Regions from separate parts of the Agromyces excoecariae genome, predicted to be linked through region 1. Evidence: predicted binding sites of a transcription regulator. Region 1 holds the regulator's gene; each other region holds the start of a gene.
What was found. The regulator LexA, encoded in region 1, represses DNA repair genes until DNA is damaged. The targets are predictions, from matches to a motif close to TCGAACANNTGTTCGA.
Positions count from the first base shown of each region.

Region 2: the regulator LexA is predicted to act here: its motif matches at 1,601-1,616, upstream of uvrA (excinuclease ABC subunit UvrA).
Region 3: the regulator LexA is predicted to act here: its motif matches at 2,547-2,562, upstream of ACSJD1_RS07200 (DmpA family aminopeptidase).
Region 4: the regulator LexA is predicted to act here: its motif matches at 2,050-2,065, upstream of ACSJD1_RS12530 (DUF6504 family protein).

Region 1 covers NZ_JBPSLA010000016.1:136,617-142,368, forward strand. Annotated here, with positions in the region: gene ACSJD1_RS16465 (methylenetetrahydrofolate reductase) at 1-680, shown strand, start outside; gene metE (5-methyltetrahydropteroyltriglutamate--homocysteine S-methyltransferase) at 677-3,016, shown strand; gene lexA (transcriptional repressor LexA) at 3,204-3,878, opposite strand; gene ACSJD1_RS16480 (LysM peptidoglycan-binding domain-containing protein) at 4,150-4,530, shown strand; gene ACSJD1_RS16485 (hypothetical protein) at 4,750-5,130, shown strand; gene ACSJD1_RS16490 (Fic family protein) at 5,360-5,752, shown strand, end outside.
Region 2 covers NZ_JBPSLA010000012.1:59,827-65,578, reverse strand. Annotated here, with positions in the region: gene uvrB (excinuclease ABC subunit UvrB) at 1-1,563, shown strand, start outside; gene uvrA (excinuclease ABC subunit UvrA) at 1,672-4,563, shown strand; gene uvrC (excinuclease ABC subunit UvrC) at 4,566-5,752, shown strand, end outside.
Region 3 covers NZ_JBPSLA010000005.1:90,915-96,666, reverse strand. Annotated here, with positions in the region: gene ACSJD1_RS07205 (alkaline phosphatase D family protein) at 1-1,338, shown strand, start outside; gene ACSJD1_RS07200 (DmpA family aminopeptidase) at 1,357-2,529, opposite strand; gene ACSJD1_RS07195 (APC family permease) at 2,677-4,152, shown strand; gene ACSJD1_RS07190 (TetR/AcrR family transcriptional regulator) at 4,172-4,768, shown strand; gene ACSJD1_RS07185 (cupin domain-containing protein) at 4,814-5,197, opposite strand; gene ACSJD1_RS07180 (NAD(P)/FAD-dependent oxidoreductase) at 5,194-5,752, opposite strand, start outside.
Region 4 covers NZ_JBPSLA010000012.1:171,510-177,261, forward strand. Annotated here, with positions in the region: gene ACSJD1_RS12515 (DUF3093 domain-containing protein) at 1-237, shown strand, start outside; gene ACSJD1_RS12520 (DUF4193 domain-containing protein) at 234-527, opposite strand; gene sepH (septation protein SepH) at 722-1,852, shown strand; gene ACSJD1_RS12530 (DUF6504 family protein) at 2,081-2,365, shown strand; gene clpX (ATP-dependent Clp protease ATP-binding subunit ClpX) at 2,434-3,711, opposite strand; gene ACSJD1_RS12540 (ATP-dependent Clp protease proteolytic subunit) at 3,853-4,524, opposite strand; gene ACSJD1_RS12545 (ATP-dependent Clp protease proteolytic subunit) at 4,544-5,176, opposite strand; gene ACSJD1_RS12550 (tetratricopeptide repeat protein) at 5,306-5,752, opposite strand, start outside.

The sequences.
Region 1 (5,752 bases):
GCTTCCTGGCGCTCCGCGGCGACCCGCCCGCGGGAGCGGTCGACGCCGAGGACGCGATCGGCGACCTGCACAGCGCCGCCGAACTCGTGCAGCTGATCCACCGGGTGCAGGAGGAGCGCGAGCCCTTCGGGCAGTCGCGCATCCCGGGGATGCCGGGGGTCACCGCCATCCGGGAGCGCCCCCGCCCGGAGCGCGTCGCCGTCGCGGCCTTTCCGACCGGCCACCCGCGTTCGCGCGGGTCGAACCAGGACGTCGACGTGCTGCTCGCGAAGGAGGTCGCGGGCGCCAACCTCGCGATCACGCAGCTCTTCTGGCACGCCGACGACTACCTGACGTTCGTGCAGCGCGCCCGCGCGGGCGGCGTGACCATCCCGATCCTGCCGGGCATCATGCCCGTGACGACGCCCGCCCGGCTCGCGCGTCTCGAGCAGCTCACGGGCGTCCCGGCGCCGGCCGAACTCGCGATCGACCTCGAGATCGAGCCCGATGCCGAGGCGCAGTTCGAGCTCGGCGTGGCGTACGCCGCGAACCTGGCCGCCGACGTGCTCGCGGGCGACGCCCCCGGGCTCCACCTGTACACCTTCAACCGCCACGAGGCCGTGCTCGCCGTGCTCGACCGGCTCGGCCTCGCCACCGCCCCCGCCCATGCGGGCACCGAGAGGAACACGAGAGAACGATGACCGCACCCGCCTTCCCCACCGGAACGATCCTCGGCTACCCGCGCATCGGGCGCCGCAGGGAGCTCAAGCACGCCGTCGAGGCGTTCTGGGCCGGCCGGATCGACGCCGCCGAGCTCGAGCGCACCGCGGCCGGCCTCCGCGCGGCGACGCGCGAGCGACTCGCCGAGCTCGGACTCGAACGCGCCGGCTCGGCGATTCCCGAGTCGTTCTCGTACTACGACCAGGTGCTCGATGCCGCCGTCGCGGTGGGCGCGGTTCCGGCGCGCTTCGAGCGCCTGCTCGACGCCGACGGCCGACTCGACCTCGCGGGGTACTTCACGGTCGCCCGCGGCGAGGGTGCCGACGCGCCGCTCGAGATGACCAAGTGGTTCGACTCGAACTACCACTACCTCGTGCCCGAGATCGGTGCCGACACCGCGTTCGCGCCGCACGCCGACGCGCTGGTCGCCCAGGTCCGCGAGGCGCGCGAGGCCGGCTTCGTGACGCGCCCCGTGCTCGTCGGCCCGGTCACGTTCCTGCTGCTGGCGAAGCCGGCGGATGGCGCGCCCGAGGGCTTCCGTCCGCTCGACCGCCTCGCCGACCTGATGTCGGTCTATCGCGCCCTCCTCGCCGAGCTCGCCGCAGCCGGCGTCGAATGGGTGCAGCTCGACGAGCCCGGCCTCGTCAGCGAGAGCCTCGACGAGCCGCGCGAGCGCGTGCTCGAGGCCGTCGCGGAGGCGTACGAGGAGCTGGGAGCGGCGGAGGCCCGCCCGGCGATCCTCGTCGCCGCGCCCTACGGCGACCTGGCCGACGCGCTGCCGGCGCTCGCGGCGACCCCGGTCGAGGCGATCGGGCTCGACCTCGTCCGCGGCGACCTGCCCGGGCAGCTCGACCCCGTGACCGAGGAGGCGCTCGCCGCGAAGACGCTCGTCGCGGGCGTCGTCGACGGCCACAACATCTGGCGCGGCGACCTCGCGCACGCGTTCGCCCGCGCCGAGGCGGTCCGTTCGCTCTCTGGTTCGGTCGCCGTGTCGACGTCGACGTCGCTCCTGCACGTCCCGCACGACGTCGACGAGGAGACCGCGCTCGATGCGCGCCTCGTGAGCTGGCTCGCCTTCGCCGACCAGAAGGTCGCACAGGTCGCGACGCTCGCGCGCGGCCTCGCCGAGGGGCGCGAGGCCATCGCGGCCGATCTCGACGCGGCATCCGCCGCCCTCGCCGACCGGGCCGCGGCGCCGGGCGTTCGCGTGCCCGCCGTGCGCGAGCGCCTCGCCGCGCTCGACGCGAGCGCGTTCGCGCGTGCCGCGTACGACGACCGCGTCGCCGCGCAGGAGGACCTCGCGCTGCCGGCGCTGCCCACCACGACCATCGGGTCGTTCCCGCAGACCGCCGACATCCGCCGCGCCCGCGCTCGGCTCGTCAAGGGCGAGCTGACGGATGCCGCGTACCGCGAGCTCATGCGCGAGGAGATCGCCCGGGTCATCCGCCTGCAGGAGGACCTCGGCCTCGACGTCCTCGTGCACGGCGAGCCCGAGCGCAACGACATGGTGCAGTACTTCGCCGAGCTGCTCGACGGCTTCGCGGTGACGCAGCACGGCTGGGTGCAGTCGTACGGTTCGCGCTGCACGCGTCCGTCGATCCTCTGGGGCGACGTCTCGCGCCCGGCACCGATGACGGTCGAGTGGTCGACCTTCGCGCAGTCGCTCTCGGAGAAGCCCGTCAAGGGCATGCTCACGGGCCCGGTCACGATCCTCGCGTGGTCGTTCGTGCGTGATGACCAGCCGCTCGGCGACACCGCCCGGCAGGTCGCGCTCGCGCTCCGCGACGAGATCGGCGACCTCGAGGGGGCGGGCATCCGCGTCATCCAGGTCGACGAGCCCGCGCTCCGCGAGCTCCTTCCGCTGAAGCTCGCGGACCAGCCGGCGTACCTCGACTGGTCGGTCGGCTCGTTCCGGCTCGCCACGGGCGGCGCTGCGCCGGCCACGCAGGTGCACACGCACCTCTGCTACTCGGAGTTCGGCGTCGTGATCGACGCGATCCGCGAGCTCGACGCCGACGTGACCTCGATCGAGGCGGCGCGCAGCCGCATGGAGGTCGTCGGCGACCTCGCCGCGAGCGGCTTCGACCACGGCGTGGGCCCGGGCGTCTACGACATCCACTCGCCGCGCGTGCCCAGCGTCGAGGAGGTGCGCTCGCTCCTCGAGCGCGCGGTCGACGGCGTGCCAGCCGGACGGCTCTGGGTGAACCCCGACTGCGGCCTGAAGACCCGCGGCTACGACGAGACGGTCGCGTCGCTGGCGAACATCGTGGAGGCGACGCGCTCGGTGCGCGAGGACGTGGCCGTGGCGACGGCCTGACGCCAGGATCGAGGGGCGGGTGGCGCGGGGGGGGCCCCCCGCCACCCCCCCCCCCCGGGGGGGGGGGGGGCCGGGGCCCCCGGCCGCCCCCCCGCTGGGGGGGGCGGCGGCCGGGGGCCCCCCCCCCGCCCCCCGCCCCTCGTCGTCGGTGGCGCTGCCGGTGGAGGTGCCGAGCGGGTGAACCGGCCTAGACGGTGCGCAGGACCGCGACGACCTTGCCGAGCACCTCGGACTCGTCGCCGAGGATCGGCTCGAACGCCGAGTTGCGGGGGAGCAGCCACGTGTGGCCGTCGCGCTGGCGGAAGACCTTGACGGTCGCCTCGCCGTCGAGCATGGCCGCGACGATCTCGCCGTTCTCAGCCGTGCGCTGCGAACGCACGACGACCCAGTCGCCGTCGCAGATCGCGGCGTCGATCATCGAGTCGCCGACGACCTTCAGGATGAACAGCTCGCCCTTGCCGACCAGCTGGCGCGGGAGGGGGAAGACCTCCTCGATCTGCTGCTCGGCGGTGATCGGGACGCCGGCGGCGATGCGGCCGACGAGCGGCACCATGGCCGCGTCGCCGACCGGGGCGGGCTCGGCGGCCGGGCTGCGCTCGGTCCCGGGCACGTCGATGAGGATCTCGAGTGCGCGGGGGCGATTCGGGTCGCGCCGCAGGTAGCCGGCGAGCTCGAGCTGGTTCAGCTGGTGCGTGACGCTCGAGAGCGAGGAGAGGCCGACGGCGTCGCCGATCTCGCGCATGCTCGGTGGGTAGCCCCGATCGGCGACCGAGCCTCGGATGACCTCGAGGATCGCGAGCTGCTTCGGGCTCAGCGTCTTGCGCCGACGCGACCGGCCGCTCGCGCCGCGTGCCTGGTCGATGTCGATGCTCACGTGCCTCGCCTCTCGTCGGGACCGCGTCGGCCCGGATGTCGGTGGTCGATGTTCGACTGTCGTCGGACATTCGAAACTGTATCCGCCTCGCACGCACGCGACAAACATCCGTTCGAGTGTGTCGCGGAATCGGGCCCGGAAATCCCACCCTCCGGTGCTTGCAGCGTCGAACGTTCGAAGATATATTCGGAACACAGCTTCGCATCCGGCCCTCCCGGCCGAGGGTCGGATGCGGGGCTGGAGCCCCGGGAGGTGCGGAATGAGTGCAGTGGTGATCGGACCCGTCGGCGCAGCGCCGGCCATGCCCGACTTCGTGGGGCCCGCCGCGCGCACGCGACTCCGATTGACGCGTCGTGGCCGCGTCGTGCTGACGGCCCTCGCCACCGTGCCGATCGTCGCGGGTGTGCTGGTCGGAACGCTCTCCTCGGGAGGCGCCATCGCGGGCATCGATGACGGCCGCGCCACCACCACGTTCGAGACCGTGGTCGTCGGTGCGGGCGACTCGTTGTGGGGCATCGCCGAGTCGATCGCGCCGCACGCCGACCCCCGCGAGGTCATCTACGAGATCATGCGGCTGAATGGCCTGCGCGACGCCGTGGTGCAGCCGGGCCAGGAGCTCGTGCTTCCCGCGGTCGACTGAGAGCGCGTCTGAGCCTCGCGGCATCGTGGCCGGGCTCGACGAAATGCTCGTGATCGACTCGTCGCGCGCGAGCGTGCCCGCGGCCCGCTGCGGGCGGGGTTGCTGCAACGACGAGGCCAACCCGAACCGACCGGCGCCTGATCTGAGCGCGCGCGCCGAAGGGCCCGGTGGTCGACCGGGAATGGTGCGCGGATCAACGTCCGCGGTACTGTCGGGGCCGTGATCATCGCGATCTTTCGTCGCCGCCTGCGCGACGGCGCGACCTTCGACGACTTCATCAGCGCGTGGGAGGCCGACAAGGGCTTCGGCGTCCCGGCTCGCGTGTTCAACGCCGTCTCCGTCGACGACTCCCGCGAGATCCTCTCGGTCGGTTTCGTCGACATCGCCGCCGACGACCTCGAGGCGGACGTCGCGAAGGTCAGCCTCCAGGAGGCGGTACGGCACTCTCGAATCGACGAGGTGATCGAGAGCACAGTGCTGCACGCCTACTACGACCTCCGCACCGAGCACGACTTCACTTCGGATCCGCGTACCGTCGAGATCGGTTCGCTGACGAGCATGCTGTCCGCACTCGCGCCGAAGTCATCGGCCGGCGACTGATCAGCGGACGGTCCCACTCCGCCGGAACCGACAACGACCGGCGGTCGCGTCGCGGTCGCCATTCGGGGGTGTCGTCACGATCGGCGGGTGTGAAGCCCGTCGCACCCGCACAAACTGACGACAACCGCCGCCGCATGCCACGAGGCAGGGGAGCCCGGATCCGCAATATCACCTTTAAGTGGCATAAAGTAAAGATTACTCGACCTCCGTCGACGTTAGGAGCTGGCCCATGGCCCACTACGTCGATCTGCTCTGGAACCCACACGACGCTTCGCACCTCGGGCGGAGGGACCGTGCTCCGGGCCGATACGAGGCCTTCGTCCCCGATGAACTCGGGGAAGACCTTCCTCCGATCGGGCGGGAGGCGCACCAGGCCGCGGAGGACTCGCTGGCCGTGCTCGCTCGCGCCGATGAGCGCATCGGCGACCGCGGGGGATACCTGAACCACCTGCTGATCCGTTCCGAGAGCATCTCTTCGTCCTGGATCGAGGGGAACCGCATCAGCCCGAAGAAGCTCGCCATCGCCGAGCTCCTCGACCACCGTGCAACCGGCGGGGTCGACGCCCGCGTGGCGCTCGACGTCGTGGCGAATGTCCGAGCCACCGAAGAGGCGATCGCCGAG
Region 2 (5,752 bases), on a different contig from region 1:
GTCGGCCAGCGCGTCGACCGCGATTGGCTCATCCGGAAGTTCGTCTCCATGCAGTACCAGCGCAACGACGTCGACTTCTCGCGCGGCACGTTCCGCGTGCGCGGCGACACGATCGAGATCATCCCGGTCTACGAGGAGCACGCCATCCGGATCGAGATGTTCGGCGACGAGGTCGAGGCGCTGCACAGCCTGCACCCCCTGACCGGCACGGTCGTGGCGAAGCTCGATGCGGTACCGGTGTTCCCGGCCTCGCACTACGTCGCGAGCGTCGACGTCATGCAGCGGGCGATCGGCACGATCCGCGACGAGCTCGACGAGCGGCTGCAGGAGCTCGAGCGCCAGGGAAAGCTCCTCGAGGCGCAGCGGCTGCGGATGCGCACGACGTTCGACCTCGAGATGATGGAGCAGATCGGCTTCTGCTCGGGCATCGAGAACTACTCGCGCCACATCGACGGCCGGGCGCCGGGCGAGGCGCCGCACTGCCTGCTCGACTACTTCCCCGACGACTTCCTCGTCGTGATCGACGAGTCGCATGTCACCGTGCCGCAGATCGGCGCGATGTACGAGGGCGATGCGTCGCGCAAGCGCACGCTCGTCGAGCACGGGTTCCGGCTGCCGAGCGCGCTCGACAACCGGCCCTTGAAGTGGGACGAGTTCAAGGACCGGGTCGGCCAGACCGTGTACCTCTCGGCGACGCCGGGCCGGTACGAGATGGGCATCGCCGACGGCGTGGTCGAGCAGATCATCCGTCCGACCGGGCTCGTCGACCCCGAGATCGTCGTGAAGCCCAGCAAGGGCCAGATCGACGACCTGCTCGAGGAGATCCGAGGTCGCGCCGAGCGCGACGAGCGTGTGCTCGTCACGACGCTCACGAAGCGGATGGCGGAGGAGCTCACCGACTTCCTCACCGAGGCCGGCGTGCGCGTGCGGTACCTGCACTCCGACGTCGACACGCTCCGACGCGTCGAGCTCCTGACGGAGCTGCGCGCGGGGGTCTACGACGTCCTCGTGGGCATCAACCTCCTCCGCGAGGGCCTCGACCTGCCCGAGGTGTCGCTCGTTGCGATCCTCGACGCCGACAAGGAGGGCTTCCTCAGGTCATCGACCTCGCTCATCCAGACGATCGGTCGAGCAGCGCGCAACGTCTCCGGCCAGGTCCACATGTACGCCGACGTGATGACCGAATCGATGCGGCTCGCGATCGACGAGACGAATCGTCGGCGCGACCGGCAGATCGACTACAACCGGGTGAACGGCATCGACCCGACGCCGCTCCGGAAGCGGATCGCCGACATCACCGAAGTGCTCGCCCGCGAGGAGGCCGACACCGCCGCGCTCCTCGCCGGGCGCGACGGGCGGAAGTCGTCGCCGGTCCCGATGCGACGCGACGGCATCGCCGCGGCCGGGGCGAACGACCTCGAGGAGCTCATCCGCGACCTCAACGACCAGATGCTCGAGGCCGCCGGCGAGTTGAAGTTCGAGCTCGCGGCGCGGCTGCGCGACGAGGTCTCGGAGTTGAAGCGCGAGCTGCGCCAGATGGAGAAGGCCGGGCATCTCGGCTGATCGACGACGGTACGACCACGCGACATCCGAGAGCGCTTCGAACGTGTGTTCGCTCTCAGCAGGTGCGCTCACGGCGAGAGTGTCGGAGGCCGTTCGTAGACTCGTAGGGTGCCAGTTTCACGTCTCGATGCCCATTCGCGCCTGAGTGTCCGCGGGGCACGCGTCCACAACCTGCGCGACGTCGACGTCGAGATCCCTCGCGACGCGATGGTGGTGTTCACCGGCCTCTCGGGGTCGGGCAAGTCCTCCCTCGCGTTCGACACGATCTTCGCCGAGGGCCAGCGTCGTTACGTCGAGTCGCTCTCCGCGTACGCGCGGCAGTTCCTCGGCCAGGTCGATCGGCCCGATGTCGACTTCATCGAGGGCCTCAGCCCGGCGGTGTCGATCGACCAGAAGTCCACGAACCGCAATCCGCGGTCGACGGTCGGCACGATCACCGAGATCTACGACTACATGCGCCTGCTCTGGGCGCGAATCGGCGTGCCGCACTGCCCGGTGTGCGGCGAGCGGATCCAGCGGCAGACCGTGCAGCAGATCGCCGATCGACTCATGGAGCTCGAATCGGGCACGCGCTTCCAGGTGCTGAGCCCGGTCGTCTCGCAGAAGAAGGGCGAGTTCGTCGATCTCTTCCGCGAACTCTCCGGGCAGGGGTATTCCCGCGCCGTCGTCGACGGCGAGCTCATCCGCCTCGACGAGGCGCCGAAGCTGAAGAAGCAGGTCAAGCACGACATCTCGGTCGTCATCGACCGGCTCGTGGCCTCCGACGACATCCTCGGTCGGCTCACCGACTCGCTCGAGACCGCGTTGCGCCTCACCGATGGCCTGGTGCAGGTCAACTTCGTCGACCGCGAGGGCGATGCCGCCTGGCAGACCTTCTCCGAGAAGCTGAGCTGTCCGAACCAGCACCCGATCGCGCTCACCGAGATCGAGCCGCGGACGTTCTCGTTCAACGCCCCCTTCGGCGCGTGTCCCGAGTGCTCCGGGCTGGGCACCCGGATGTCGGTCGACGAGGAGCTGCTGCTCGGCGACCCGGCCCTCAGCATCGCCGAGGGCGTCATCCTCCCGTGGACCTCGCAGGGCAAGAGCCTCTACAACTACTACGAGAAGCTCCTCGACGGGCTGGCCCGCGACCTCGGCTTCTCGCTGGACACGCCGTGGGAGGAGCTCGACGCTGACGCCCGCCACGCCGTCCTGCGCGGCGACAACTTCGAGGTGCGCGTGCGCTGGCGCAATCGATACGGGCGCGAGATGAGCTACACCTCGGGCTTCGAGGGCGTGGTGCCCTACATCGAACGGCAGTACCTCCAGGCCGAGACCGACGTGCAGCGTGCGCGCTGGGCCGAGTACCTCCGCGAGATCCCCTGCCCGGTCTGCCGCGGCGACCGGCTGAAGCCGGAGGTGCTGTCGGTCCTGATCCACGACGCGTCGATCGCCGACGTCTGCAGGCTCAGCCTGCACGACGCGCGTGCGTTCATGGACCGCCTCGAGCTGACGGATCGCGAGCAGGCGATCGCGGCCCAGGTGCTCCGCGAGATCAAGCTCCGGCTCGACTTCCTCATCCGCGTCGGCCTCAGCTACCTCGACCTGGCGCGCGCGGCCGGCACGCTCTCGGGCGGCGAGGCGCAGCGCATCCGGCTGGCGACGCAGATCGGGTCCGGCCTGACCGGCGTCCTCTACGTGCTCGACGAGCCCAGCATCGGACTGCACCAACGCGACAATCGGCGGCTCATCGACACGCTCGTGGCCCTTCGCGACCTCGGCAACACGCTCATCGTGGTCGAGCACGACGAGGACACGATCCGCACGGCCGACTGGATCGTCGACATCGGCCCGGGTGCCGGAGTCCACGGCGGCACGGTCGTCCACAGCGGCAGCTACGCCGACCTCATGAAGAACACCCGGTCCCTCACGGGCGACTACCTCGCCGGCCGGAAGGAGATCGCGATCCCGTCGACGCGCCGCCCGGTCGACCCGTCCCGGGTCATCCGCGTCGAGGGCGCGCAGGCCAACAACCTTCGCGGCGTCGACGTCGAGTTCCCCCTCGGGACCTTCACCGCGGTGACGGGCGTGAGCGGATCGGGCAAGTCGTCGCTCGTGAACGACATCCTCTACCGGGTGCTCGCCAACCGGCTGAACGGGGCGCGCAAGGTGCCGGGCAAGCACCGCCGCGTGAGCGGTCTCGAGCACCTCGACAAGGTGGTGCACGTCGACCAGGCCCCGATCGGCCGGACCCCGCGCTCGAACCCCGCGACCTACACGGGCGTGTTCGACCGCATCCGCACGCTCTTCTCGGAGACGGCGGAGGCGAAGGCGCGCGGGTACCTGCCCGGCCGGTTCAGCTTCAACGTCAAGGGCGGCCGCTGCGAGGCCTGCTCGGGCGACGGCACGATCAAGATCGAGATGAACTTCCTCCCCGACGTGTACGTCGCGTGCGAGGTCTGCGGCGGCCAGCGGTACAACCGCGAGACGCTGCAGGTCCACTACAAGGGCAAGAACATCGCCGAGGTGCTCGAGATGCCGATCAGCGAGGCGGCCGCGTTCTTCGAGCCGATCTCGGCGATCCACCGATACCTGAAGACGCTCGTCGACGTGGGCCTGGGCTACGTCCAGCTCGGCCAGAGCGCCACGACCCTGTCCGGCGGTGAGGCGCAGCGGGTCAAGCTCGCCACCGAGCTGCAGCGTCGGTCGAACGGTCGGAGCGTCTACGTGCTCGACGAGCCGACGACCGGCCTGCACTTCGAAGACGTGCGGAAGCTGCTGAAGGTGCTCGGCAAGCTCGTCGAGAAGGGCAACACCGTGATCGTCATCGAGCACAGCCTCGACGTCATCAAGTCGGCCGACTGGATCATCGACCTCGGGCCGGAGGGCGGCTCGGGCGGCGGGCAGGTCGTCGCGACGGGTACGCCCGAGCAGGTGGCCGAGGTCCACGAGAGCCACACGGGGTACTTCCTGCGCGAGATCCTCGAGGCCGCCGCCGGCCCGGCGGTCGCCGCCAGCTGAGCATGGCGAGCACCGTCCCCTACCGTCCGCGTCCGGGCGAGATCCCGACCGATCCGGGCGTGTATCGATTCCGCGACGCCGACCGACGCGTCCTGTACGTCGGCAAGGCGATGAACCTGCGCGCTCGGTTGTCGAACTACTTCGCGCCGCTCCGGACCCTGCACGAGCGCACGCGTCGGATGGTGACGACGGCAGCCTCCGTCGAATGGACCGTGGTCGGCAACGACATCGAAGCGCTCCAGCTCGAGTACACCTGGATCAAGGAATTCGATCCGCCGTTCAACGTCAAGTACCGCGACGACAAGTCGTACCCGTACCTGGCGGTGACGCTGGCCGACGAGGCGCCGCGTGCGATCGTCACGCGCCGGCGCGGCATCCCGGGCGCGAAGTACTTCGGTCCCTACCCGAAGGTCTGGGCCGTCAACGAGACGCTCGACCTGCTGCTGAAGCTCTTCCCGATCCGCACGTGCAAGGACTCCGACTACAAGCGCGCGATGCAGACGGGAAAGCCCTGCTTCGCCGGGCAGATCGGACGATGCTTCGGCCCGTGCTCCGGCCGGGTGACGATGGCGGAGCACCGGGCGAACGTCGACCGCTTCGTCGCCTTCATGCAGAACCAGGACCGCCGCATCATCACCGACCTCACGCAGCAGATGCGCGCAGCGGCCGCCGTGCAGGACTACGAGACCGCGGCCCGGCGGCGCGACGAGCTGGTCGCGGCCGAGTCGTTCTTCGAGAAGAGCGCCGTCGTCCTCCGCGAGCACGTCGACGTCGACGTCTTCGGCATCGACCACGACGAGCTCGCCGCAGCCGTGCACCTGTTCATGGTCCGCGGCGGTCGGATCCGCGGCGTGCGGTCGTGGACCGTCGACACCGAGCTCGACATGAGCCTCGGCGAGCTCGTGGACTCGGTGGTGCAGAACGCGTACGGCGACGACACCCGTCCACCCGCCGAGGTCGTGGTGCCCGCGCTGCCCGACGACGCCGAGGCGCTCGAGGGATGGCTGGCGGCGCTCGGTGGTCGGAAGGTCCGCCTCCGCGCCGCCCGCCGGGGCGACAAGGCCGCGCTGCTCGAGACGGCGACGCAGAACGCGCGCCAGACGCTCGTGCTCTACAAGACGCGGCGCAGCGCCGACTTCACGGCGCGATCGCGCGCGCTGGAGGACATCCAGGAGGCACTCGGCATGGC
Region 3 (5,752 bases), on a different contig from region 1:
AAGGGCAACCTCACGCACGGCGTCGACGCGATGCGCACGTTCGCGCTCGCGCTCGCCGACGGCTACGCGGAGCGACCCGACCTGATGATGTTCCTCGGCGACCAGGTCTACGCCGACATCACCTCGGAGGAGATGCAGGAGTTCATACGGAACAAGCGCGACATCGACGAGGAGCCGGGCGAGGAACTGAAGGACTACGAGGAGTACGCCCACCTGTACCGGCTCGCCTGGTCCGACCCCGCCAACCGCTGGCTGCTCTCGACGGTGCCGACCGCGATGATCTTCGATGACCACGACATCCGCGACGACTGGAACGCCTCGCACGACTGGAAGCAGGAGATGGAGGCCACCTCCTGGTGGCACGGCCGCATCGTGGCCGGGCTCGGGTCGTACTGGGTGTACCAGCACCTCGGCAACCTCACCCCGGAGGAGCGGTCTCGAGACGAGCTCTGGCAGCGGGTGGCCGGTCACGACGGCGACGGCGAACTCGACCTCACCGATGAGGTCGACGCGTTCGCCGACCGCAGCGACCGCGAGCCGACGAGCGTCCGGTGGAGCTACACGCGCGACTTCGACGACATCCGCCTCGTCGTCGTCGACTCGCGCGCCGCCCGCCAGCTCGACCCGGACGCCCGGGCCCTGCTCGACCCCGACGAGCTCGACTGGTTCGACGCGCAGTTGCGCGGCGGATTCCGGCACGTGCTGATCGCGACCTCCCTCCCGTTCCTCCTCCCGATGGGCCTGCACAACGTCGAGGCGTGGGATGAGGCGATCTCGCAGGGCGCATGGGGTCGACGGGCCGCCCGCGTCGGCGAGACACTCCGCCAGGCCGTGGACCTCGAGCACTGGGCCGCGTGGGAGGACACGTTCCAGAAGGTCGCGCGGATGGTCCGGGAGCTCGCCGCCGGCGAGCGCGGGCCGGCCCCGCAGAACGTGCTGTTCCTCGCGGGCGACGTGCACTACTCCTACCTCGCCCAGGTCGACCGCGACGACGTTCCCGGGTCGCGGATCCTCCAGGCCGTGTGCTCGCCCATCCGGAACCCGCTGCCGCGGGTCATGCGCTGGTTCTCGGTCGTGATGTCGTACGGCGCGGCGACGCCGATCGGCCGGCTCGCCGCGCGTTCTGCCAAGGTGCCCGACGCGCCGTTCCGCTGGCGCACCGTGAAGGGGCCGTGGTTCGCGAACAACCTCGCGATGCTCGTCGATGCGCCCGACGAGCTGCGGCTGACGTGGCACACGGGCGTGGTCGACGACGGCGACCAGCGGCATCCGCACCTCGAACAGGTGGCCGACGTGCGCGTGCCGGCCGATCCCCGGGCGCGAGTGACCTCGGGCTGAGCGCGAGGCGCGGTCGGCTCAGGCGGCCGGGTGCTCGACCCGGCCGCCGAACGCGGCGCGCACCTCGTCGTGGGGGAGCGCGACGTTGGCATGACCGTCGCGGCCGACCATGTCGCGGGCGGCGACGAGCGCGTTCGCGACGGCCTCCTCGGTGGCCTGGACGACCGCCTCGAAGTAGGGGTCGATGCGGCCCCACGGCACGAAGCGCGCGGTCTCGCAGGGGTCGTCGCCCGGCTCGGTGGTCGGGATGCTCGAAGTGAAGGCGCCCGCGTTGGCGGTCGAGCACGCCAGGAAGATGTCGCCCGAGAAGTGGCTTCCGCTCGTGCCGGTGCGGGCGAGCCCGAGCGGCACTCGGCGGGCGAGGGCCTCGCACTGGCCAGGCAGGAGCGGGGCGTCGGTGACCACGATGCCGATGACGCTGCCGGATCCGGCGCGCACGCGCGCCCGCTGGCCGTCGCGGACGAACCACTCGAGGTCCTCGTACGGGTTCGGAGCGGCCGACGCCCGGCCGAGGGGGACGCCGGCGAGCCGCAGCTCGTCGCGGGTGCCGAAGTTGGCCTGCAGGAAGATGCCGACGGTGTGGGTCTCGGCGCCGAGCCGGACGATCCGGGATGCGGTGCCGGACCCGCCCTTGAAGCCGTAGCAGTTCATGCCCGTGCCGCCGCCGACGTTGCCCTCCGCGACGGGCCCGCTCGCTGCGGAATCGATCGCGGCGATCGCGTGCCCGGGCCGCACGTGCCCGGCGTTGATCTGGTTGAGGTAGCCGTCCCACGTCTCGCCGACCACGGGGAGCATCCACTCCGCGGAGAGCTCGGGGTGCTCGCGGTGCGCCCACTCGTCGATGCCCGAGTGAACCGCGCCGACCGAATGGCTGTTCGTGATGCCGATCGGCAGCGTGAGGGCGCCGGACTCCTCGATCCAGCTGCGGCCGGTGAGCTCGCCGTTGCCGTTGAGCGAGTGGATGCCGGCGGCGCACGGCACGCCGACGCCGTCGCGACCGCGGGGGAGGATCGCGGTGACGCCCGTGCGGGCGACGGACGGGTCACCTGGGTCGCCCTCGATGATCGTCGTGTAGCCGACCTCGACGCCGGGGACGTCGGTGAGGGCGTTCCAGCGACCGGGCTCGCCGTCGAAGGGCACGCCGAGGTCGCGGGCCCTCGGGCCGTGGGTGGTGGCATTCGACGTCGTCATCGACTCACTCCAAGATTTCGAACACGCGTTCAGATGTTACGAGACCTCAACATAACACTGTTGACAACGAGTAGTGAGGAGAACTTGAATCACTGTTCAAGTCCCGTCCATGTCCCGAGCGCCGCGGCGCGGTGAGGAGTACGAGCAATGACGCAACACGCACCCGAGGCCGTGGCCGATACACCGACCGGAGGAGAGGCCGGGGCGGGCAGGCTCGCAGGCGGACGCCTGCGCGTCTGGGACATCGTCTTCTTCGTGGTGTCCGCCGCGGCGCCGCTGACCGTCGTCGCGAGCGGCGCGCCCACCACGATGCGACTGGGTGGGATCGGCGCCGCCGGCGCCATCCTCATCTGCGGCGTGGTCCTCGTGCTCTTCGCGGTCGGCTTCACGGCGATGTCGCGCTACGTGCGCAACACGGGCGCCTTCTACGCGTACGCCTCCCAGGGGCTGGGCAAGCCGCTCGGCATCGGCACCGCCCTGGTCACGGTCTTCGCCTACATCGCGCTCTCGGTGAGCTTCTACGGCTTCCTCGGGCTGTTCGCCCAGCTGACATTCGCGAACCTCCTCGGCCTCGACCTCCCGTGGCCGATCTGGTCGCTCATCGCGGCGGGCTGCGTGGCCTTCCTGGGCTACCGCAAGGTCGACGTCGGTGCGAAGGTCCTCGCCGTCCTGCTCACCGCCGAGGTCGGCATCCTGCTCGTGCTCTCCATCGCCGTGCTCGTCAACGGCGGCCCCGAGCCCTTGAGCGCAGCGCCGTTCGCGCCCGAGAACGTGTTCCTCGCGCCCGGCGTCGCCGCGCTGTTCGTGATCGGCTTCGGCGCCTACATCGGGTTCGAGGGCACCGCGATCTACTCCGAGGAGGCCAAGGACCCGTCGCGCACGGTGCCGATCGCCACGTACATCGCGATCGGGTTCCTCGCGGTCTTCTATGCCTTCACGTTCTGGGTGCTCACGGTCGCCTTCGGCGCGGAGGGTGTGCTCGAGCTCGTCGCCGGCGACGACTTCGAGTCGACGGTCTTCATCGCCGGCGAGCAGTACCTCGGCGCATGGGCCGGCGGGGTCCTCCAAGTGCTCATCGTGACGAGCTTCTTCGCCTGCCTCCTGGCATTCCACAACGCGTCGAGCCGGTACCTCTACTCGCTCTCCCGAGAGGGACTGCTCCCGAAGCCGCTCGCCCGGACGCACCCGACCAGCCATGCGCCCCACGTGGCGAGCACCACGATCGCCGCCATCGCGGTCGTCGCCATCCTCATCGCCTGGGCCACCGGCGCCGACCCGCTCCTGCAGCTCGGAATCTGGGCGTACGCGGCCGGCGTGGCGGGGCTCGTGTTCGCCCAGGCCGTCGCGGCGGTCTCGGTGGTCGGGTTCTTCGCGAAGGACCGGCGCGGGCACGGCTGGTTCCGGGTCATCGGTGCGCCGGTGCTCGGCGCCGCAGGCCTGATCGCAGGGTTCCTGCTCATCGCGCTGAACTTCCAGTACGTGAGCGGGCTCGACGGCCTGCCCAACCTCCTGCTCCTGCTGCCGACCCCGGTGCTGTTCGTCGCCGGTATCGTGTGGGGACTGGTCCTGCGCCGGCGCAACCCGGCGCAGTACGCCGAACTGGCGGAGCCCAGGACGGACTGACCCGCGAGGAACGGCACACGTGAATCAGAGCAGCAGCCGGCAGGCGCAGCGCCGCGACGCACTCGTCGCGGCGCTGCGCCGCGTCGCGGGGGAGCGCGGCATCCTGCAGGCCAACGTCCGCACCGTCGCGGCCGAGGCCGAGGTCAGCGCGGGAAGCGTGCTGTACTACTTCCCGACCTTCGACGACCTCGTCGCGGCCGCGGTCGAGGGCGTGCTCGAGGAGTTCTACGAGCGCCGCCGCCGGATCGCGGAGGAGGTCGGCGATCCCCGCGAACGGCTTCGGGCGATGATCGAGGCGGGCATCCCCGACCAGATCAGCGACGACCTCCGGATCGTCTACGAGAGCATCGCGCTGCTCCCCGAGCGCCCGCAGCTGCGCCCGATGCACCGGTCGATCATCGAGCGCCAGGTGATGCTGTACCGCACGACCCTCGAGATCGGGGCCGGCGTCGGGGCCTTCCGCCCGCGGATGCCGGTCGCCGCGATCGCCCGCAACCTCGTCGCGCTCGAGGACTCGTACGACATGTACCCGCTGCTGGGTCTCGCTCTCGATCGCGCCGAGTGCCGACGGGCGGTGCTCGACTACGCGGCGCTCGCGCTCGACTGCGAGCTCTGACGGCGGGCTTGCCGAGCAGCGGGAAGGAAGCGGCGGAGGCGCGGGTCAGCGCGCGATGAACAGCTTCCGCAGCGTCTCGGTCACGGTCCACACGGTCGACATGCCCGCGTCGAGGCGCACGACGGAGCCCGGCCGCAGCTCGATCGCCGGCAGCGCCGGCTCGACGAACTCGACCGTCGCCGCGCCGGCGATCACCAGGAACACCTCGTCGACCTCGATGTCGCGCATCGCGCCGGGCGTCATCTCCCACACGCCGAGCTCGCCCGTGCGCCTGCCGTCGGCGGGCTCGTCGAGCGGGGCGTACCCGGTCTCGGGCGCGCCCGCGATGACCTGCTCGGCCGGCACGGGTTCGTGCGCGAGCGGGAGGCTCGCGGCATCCGTCATCGCACCCGCGACGAGTCGGGCGAAGGCCGGCTCGGGCGCGCTCACGAGTCGAACCCGAGGCCGAGGGCGTCGAGGGTCTTCAGCAGCATGTTGCGTCGTCCTCCGTCGTGGTCGGCGCGGTCGAGGGACCAGCGCGTGGCGTTGATGCCGAGGGACGCCGCGGGCTCCGGGGGGAACGGCAGCGGGCGCGTCTTCACCATCTTCAGGCGCGTGCGCTCGGTGTCGCGACCCGCGAGCAGGTCCAGCATCGTCTCGGCCATGAACCGCGTCGACGCGACGCCGAGCCCGGTGAACCCGGATGCGTAGGCGACGCGGCCGTCGCGCGCGAGGCCGGTGAACGCCGTGAACTGCGTCGACGTGTCGATCGCGCCGGCCCACTTGTGCGTGAAGCGCAGGCCCTCGAGCTGCGGGTACGTCGTGAAGAAGTGGCTCGCGAGCTTCTCGAAGCTCTCGGGGCGGTCCTCGTAGGCGTCGCGGACCCGCCCGCCGAAGTGGTAGATCGCGTCGTAGCCGCCGTACAGGATGCGGCCGTCGCGCGTCATGCGCGAGTAGTGGAACTGGTTGGCCATGTCGCCGATGCCCTGGCGGTTCGCCCAGCCG
Region 4 (5,752 bases), on a different contig from region 1:
TTCACGGGCGAGGCGGTCCCCGCCGAGGCCGAGGCCGCACGGACCGAACGCGGCACCGGCCTCGATGTGCGCGCATTCCTCGTGATCCGCGGTTGGATCCGCGACGTCGTGCGGATTCCCATCGAGGATGCCGCCGACCCGGCGCCGTACTGGCTCGTCTCGACGCGGCATCCGCACGAAATGGCCGCCGCGATCAACGGATCGCGACGGCCCCGTGTCGGTGGGGAGCCCGCCTAGGCGGCGCACTCCAGGCAGATCGGCCCGAGCTTGGTCTCGTGGTCGATCTGCGAGCGGTGCTTCACGAGGAAGCAGCTGACGCAGGTGAACTCGTCCGCCTGCGGGGGAAGCACGACGACGTCGAGCTCGACGTCGGACAGGTCGGCTCCCGCCAGGTCGAAACTGCCGGGGTTGTCGGCGTCCTCGACGTCGACGCTTCCCGACATCTTGTCGGGCACGCGCTCCTTGAGGGCCTCGATCGACTCGGAGTCGTCGTCGGTCTTCCGCGGCGCGTCGTAATCCGTTGCCATTCCCATCCTTTTTTCCATTGCCGAGGATTCGGCGGCCATAGTCTGCACGAAATCAAGTGCGTAAGCAAACCATCCGTCGGCCATCCGAACCGGTGGAATGCACAACTGACGGCACGCCCGGCGTATTCCCAGCGCAGGCGGGCACGGCGTGGCATCCTTGGGCGGAGATCAAGGGCACGGAAGGGCTTCTCGCCATGCAGGAACTCAAGGTGATCGGGGTCGAGAGCGGCGCCCTCATCGCGGCCTCCGACGACGGGGCGCGATTCCGGATCGAGGTCGACGAGGTGCTGCAGTCCCGCATCCGTCAGGCGGTGCCCGAGACGCACACCGGACCGAGGCTCTCCCCGCGCGAGGTGCAGTCGCACATCCGCTCCGGACTGTCGGCCGAGGAGGTCGCCGAGCTCACGGGTGCGTCGGTCGACTTCATCCGACGGTTCGAGGGTCCGGTGATCGCCGAGCGCGAACACATGGTGACCTCCGCCCTCGCGGTGCCGACGCACGCCGAGGTCTCCGAGGGCGATGAGCCCACTTCGTTCGGGACGATGGTCCGCGAGCGCCTGGCCGGACTCGGCGCGCACGGCGAACGCTGGGCGAGTTGGAAGGACGAGGAGCGCGGCTGGATGGTCAAGCTCGAGTTCACCGCCGATGGCATCGACCACGACGCCCGCTGGACCTTCGAGCCGCGGAAGCAGGCCCTGCACCCGCAGAACACCGATGCGACCACCCTCTCGAAGCAGGGTGAGGTCCGCGGTGGCATGATCCCTCGACTGCGTGCGGTCTCCGCATCCGACGACGACGCATCCCGATTCGACAGCGGCGCCTTCACGTTCGAGGCGAACGACACCGCGGACGACGACACCGCACCGCAGCCCGAGCTGGCCATCGCCCGGCCCGCCGCGGGACCCAACGCCTCCGGCACGACTGCCGCACCCGCGGCATCGAGTGCCGCCGTCGCACGCGCCGCGATCAAGCGGGCCGACGAGCCCGCACCGCACACCGGCGAGACCGCCGACCTGCTCGAGGCCCTGCGCCGCCGGCGCGGCGAGCGCGAAGTGGGTTCCGAGCGGCTCACGCCCGCGCCATCGCCCATCGCCCCCACGACGCCCGCGTCGACGCCGCAGCCCCCGCCGACGCTCGGCATCGACGCGGAGTCCGACGTGGAGCCGGCAGACGACGACGAGACGCAGGAACGCGCCGGCGCCGCCGCACGAGCGCTCTGGGGCGGCAAGTCGGGCCAGGCTCCCCGGCCGAAGAAGGGACGCGCGGCGATGCCCAGCTGGGACGAGATCGTCTTCGGCGCCCGCAGCGACGACGACCTGGCGTAGGCTTCCGGCCCGACCACGTCGAGCATGGCGGGGTTCCGGCGCGCCGCACACCGCTGATCACGCGAAACGCCCGCCCACGCACGGGCGCGCACGCTCCGGGGATCCGTCCGAGCGTTCCGAGCGTTCCGAGCGTTCCGAGCGTTCCGAGCGTTCCGAGCGTTCCGAGCGTTCCGCCCCACGATGGGCGGTGATACCATTCGAACAGAGTTTCGAATGTCGGAGGTCGGGATGCAGCGGACGATGGAACCGGCGGAGGTCTGGACCGACGGCTCCGGCATCCCCCAGCGCCTGGTCTGGCGCGCCCGACGGTATCGCGTCGACGACACGCCCACCCCACTCGTCGGCCCCGCCGATTGGTGGCTGCCCTTCGCCGGCGGCGATCCGGGATCGGGCCGAGCCCCGCTCGCGATCACCGGGTGGCGCTTCCAGGCGACGAGTCCCGATGGCGAGACGCGCATGTTCGACGTCGGACACGACGGCACTCACTGGCACGTGCTCCGCGTGTTCGACTGAACCGCGCGCGACCGACTCGCGGCGCCGCGGTCGAACCGAGCGACTGCCCGGATCGAGGCGCGCGAGGGTCAGGCCGACTTCTCGGCCCGACGCGGCTTCGACGGAACGATCGTCGGGGCCGCGTTGTCGATGACCGTCTCCTTGGTGACGACGACCCGCGCGACGCCAGTGGAGGAAGGAACCTCGAACATGATGGGCCCGAGCACCTCCTCCATGATCGCGCGAAGACCGCGGGCGCCCGTCTGACGCAGCACCGCGAGGTCGGCGATCGCCTCGAGCGCGGCGTGGTCGAAGTCGAGTTCCACGCCGTCGAGTTCGAACATCCGCTGGTACTGCTTGACGAGCGCGTTCCGCGGCTCGGTCAGGATCTCCATGAGTGCCGTGCGGTCGAGCGGGGTGACCGTCGCGACCACGGGCAGGCGGCCGATGAACTCCGGGATCAGTCCGAACTTGTGCAGGTCCTCGGGAAGGACCTCGCTGAAGAGCTCCGCCTCGTCCTGCTTGGAGTGAAGCGGTGCCCCGAACCCGATTCCGCGCTTGCCCGCGCGCGAGGAGATGATCTCCTCCAGCCCGGCGAAGGCGCCGGCGACGATGAACAGGACGTTCGTGGTGTCGATCTGGATGAACTCCTGGTGCGGGTGCTTGCGGCCTCCCTGCGGGGGAACGGAGGCCACCGTGCCCTCGAGGATCTTCAGCAGCGCCTGCTGCACGCCCTCGCCCGACACGTCGCGCGTGATCGACGGGTTCTCGGCCTTGCGCGCGATCTTGTCGACCTCGTCGATGTAGATGATGCCCGTCTCGGCCCGCTTGACGTCGTAGTCGGCGGCCTGGATGAGCTTCAGGAGGATGTTCTCGACGTCTTCGCCGACGTAGCCGGCCTCGGTGAGCGCCGTGGCATCCGCCACCGCGAACGGCACGTTGAGCTGCTTCGCGAGCGTCTGCGCCAGGTAGGTCTTGCCGCACCCGGTCGGGCCGATCAGCAGGATGTTCGACTTCGCGATCTCGACATCGTCGTGAGCGCGGTCGGCGGGAGTGATCGCGGCCTTCGCGCGGACGCGCTTGTAGTGGTTGTAGACGGCGACGGCCAATGCGCGCTTGGCGGCATCCTGGCCGATGACGTACTCCTCGAGGAACCCGAAGATCTCCTTCGGCTTGGGCAGCTCGAACTCGCCCGACTCGGGCTCCCCCGCCTCGGCGAGTCGCTCCTCGATGATCTCGTTGCAGAGCTCGACGCACTCGTCGCAGATGTACACGCCGGGACCGGCGATGAGCTGCTGGACCTGCTTCTGGCTCTTGCCGCAGAAGGAGCACTTCAGCAGGTCAGCACTCTCCCCGATGCGTGCCATCGCTTCCTCCCTCGAACCGAGTCTGTTCCGAGCCTAGCCCGACGGGGCGTGCTCGGGGCCGATCCGCCACGGTTTGGCGGAAACGACATGCCGAGGGGCGGATGCGACATCCGCACCCGCCCCTCGTGAGCCCGTCGGACCCTATCGGCTCAACGCCGGCAGGGTCTTGCGTGACGTGAGGACCTGGTCGATGAGCCCGTACTCGCGAGCCTCCTCCGCGGACAGGATCTTGTCGCGGTCGATGTCGGCGTTGACCTGCTCCATCGTGCGGTTCGAGTGACGCGACAGCGTCTCCTCGAGCCAGGTGCGCATGCGCAGGATCTCGGCCGCCTGGATCTCGATGTCGGACGCCTGGCCGTGGCCGGCCTCGCCCATCGCCGGCTGGTGGATCAGCACCCGCGCGTTCGGCAGTGCGAGGCGACGCCCCGGCGTGCCGGCGGCGGCGATCACGGCAGCGGCCGAGGCGGCTTGGCCGAGCACGACGGTCTGGATCTGCGGCCGGATGTACTGCATCGTGTCGTAGATCGCGGTCATGGCCGTGAAGGAGCCGCCCGGCGAGTTGATGTACATCATGATGTCGCGGTCGGGGTCCATCGACTCGAGCACCAGCAGCTGGGCCATGATGTCGTCGGCCGACGCGTCGTCGACCTGCACGCCGAGGAAGATGATGCGGTCCTCGAAGAGCTTCGCGTAGGGGTCCTGCCGCTTGTAGCCGTAGGCCGTGCGCTCCTCGAAGCTCGGCAGGATGTAGCGCGAGCCCGGGGCCTGCCGGCCACCCGAGAAGGCGGTGCCGCCGAAGGCGGGGATGTTCATGCTCACTGTCTCTCTCTTCCTACGCAGCCTGGTCGGTCCCGCCGCCGCCAGAGACGTCGAGCGCCGACTCGCGGATGTGGTCGACGAAGCCGTACTCGAGCGCCTCCTGCGCACTGAACCAGCGGTCGCGATCGCCGTCGCGGTTGATCTGCTCGACGCTCTTGCCGGTCTGCGCCGCCGTGATCTCGGCGAGCCGCTTCTTCATGTCGAGGATCAGCTGCGCCTGCGTCTGGATGTCGCTCGCGGTGCCGCCGAAGCCGCCGTGCGGCTGGTGGAGCAGCACGCGCGCGTTCGGGGTGATGTAGCGCTTCCCCTTCGTTCCGGCCGTGAGGAGCAGCTGCCCCATCGAGGCCGCCATGCCGATGCCCACCGTGACGATGTCGTTCGGGACGAACTGCATGGTGTCGTAGATCGCCATGCCCGCCGTGATCGAGCCGCCGGGCGAGTTGATGTAGAGGTAGATGTCCTTCTTCGGGTCCTCGGCGGCGAGGAGCAGCAGCTTCGCGGCGATCTCGTTCGCGTTGTCGTCGCGCACCTCGGAGCCGAGCCAGATGATGCGGTCCTTCAGCAGTCGATCGAACACACTGGGCTGCAGTGTCGGTTCGGCCATGGATTTCGCTCCGTTCCGTTGCTTCGTTGATCTCGAATCTATCCGGTGCAACACGCGCGAACCGGGCTGTTCGCCGTCGGCGGATGCCGCGCCGCGGTACGGCCCGTCACTCGTGCCCCCCGGTCGACGCCGCGCGCTCGTCGGGTCGAGGCGCCGCGGCAGCGGCCCGGTTCAGTCGAGCAGTTCGCGCGCGTAGTTCGTGACCGAACGCGTGTAGCGCCGGAGGTGCGGTGCGAGCGCCAGCAGGGCGACGGATGCCGCGCGGCGGGCGTCGCCCGAACTGGCGAGCGTCAGTGCGATGAATGCGGCCACCTCGTCGCGGAACGGCGCCTCCGGATGCTCGCGCATCTCGTCCTCGAGCAGCTCGAGTGCCCGCGGGACGTCGCCGAGGTTGCGGATGCTGCTGGCCATCTGCACGATCGCCTGCGGACGCAGCTCGTCGTCGAGCCCGAGCGCGAGCGCGCGCTCGTAGAGCGGAACCGCCTCGTCGGGGCGACCGGCCGAGTCGCGGGCGCCCGCCCGCTCGAAGACCGCTTCGGCGTCGTCGTCGCCCCGCTCGGCTGCGATGGCGTCGATCCGCGCGATCAACTCGTCGTCGGCCATCGTCCCGGACGTGTC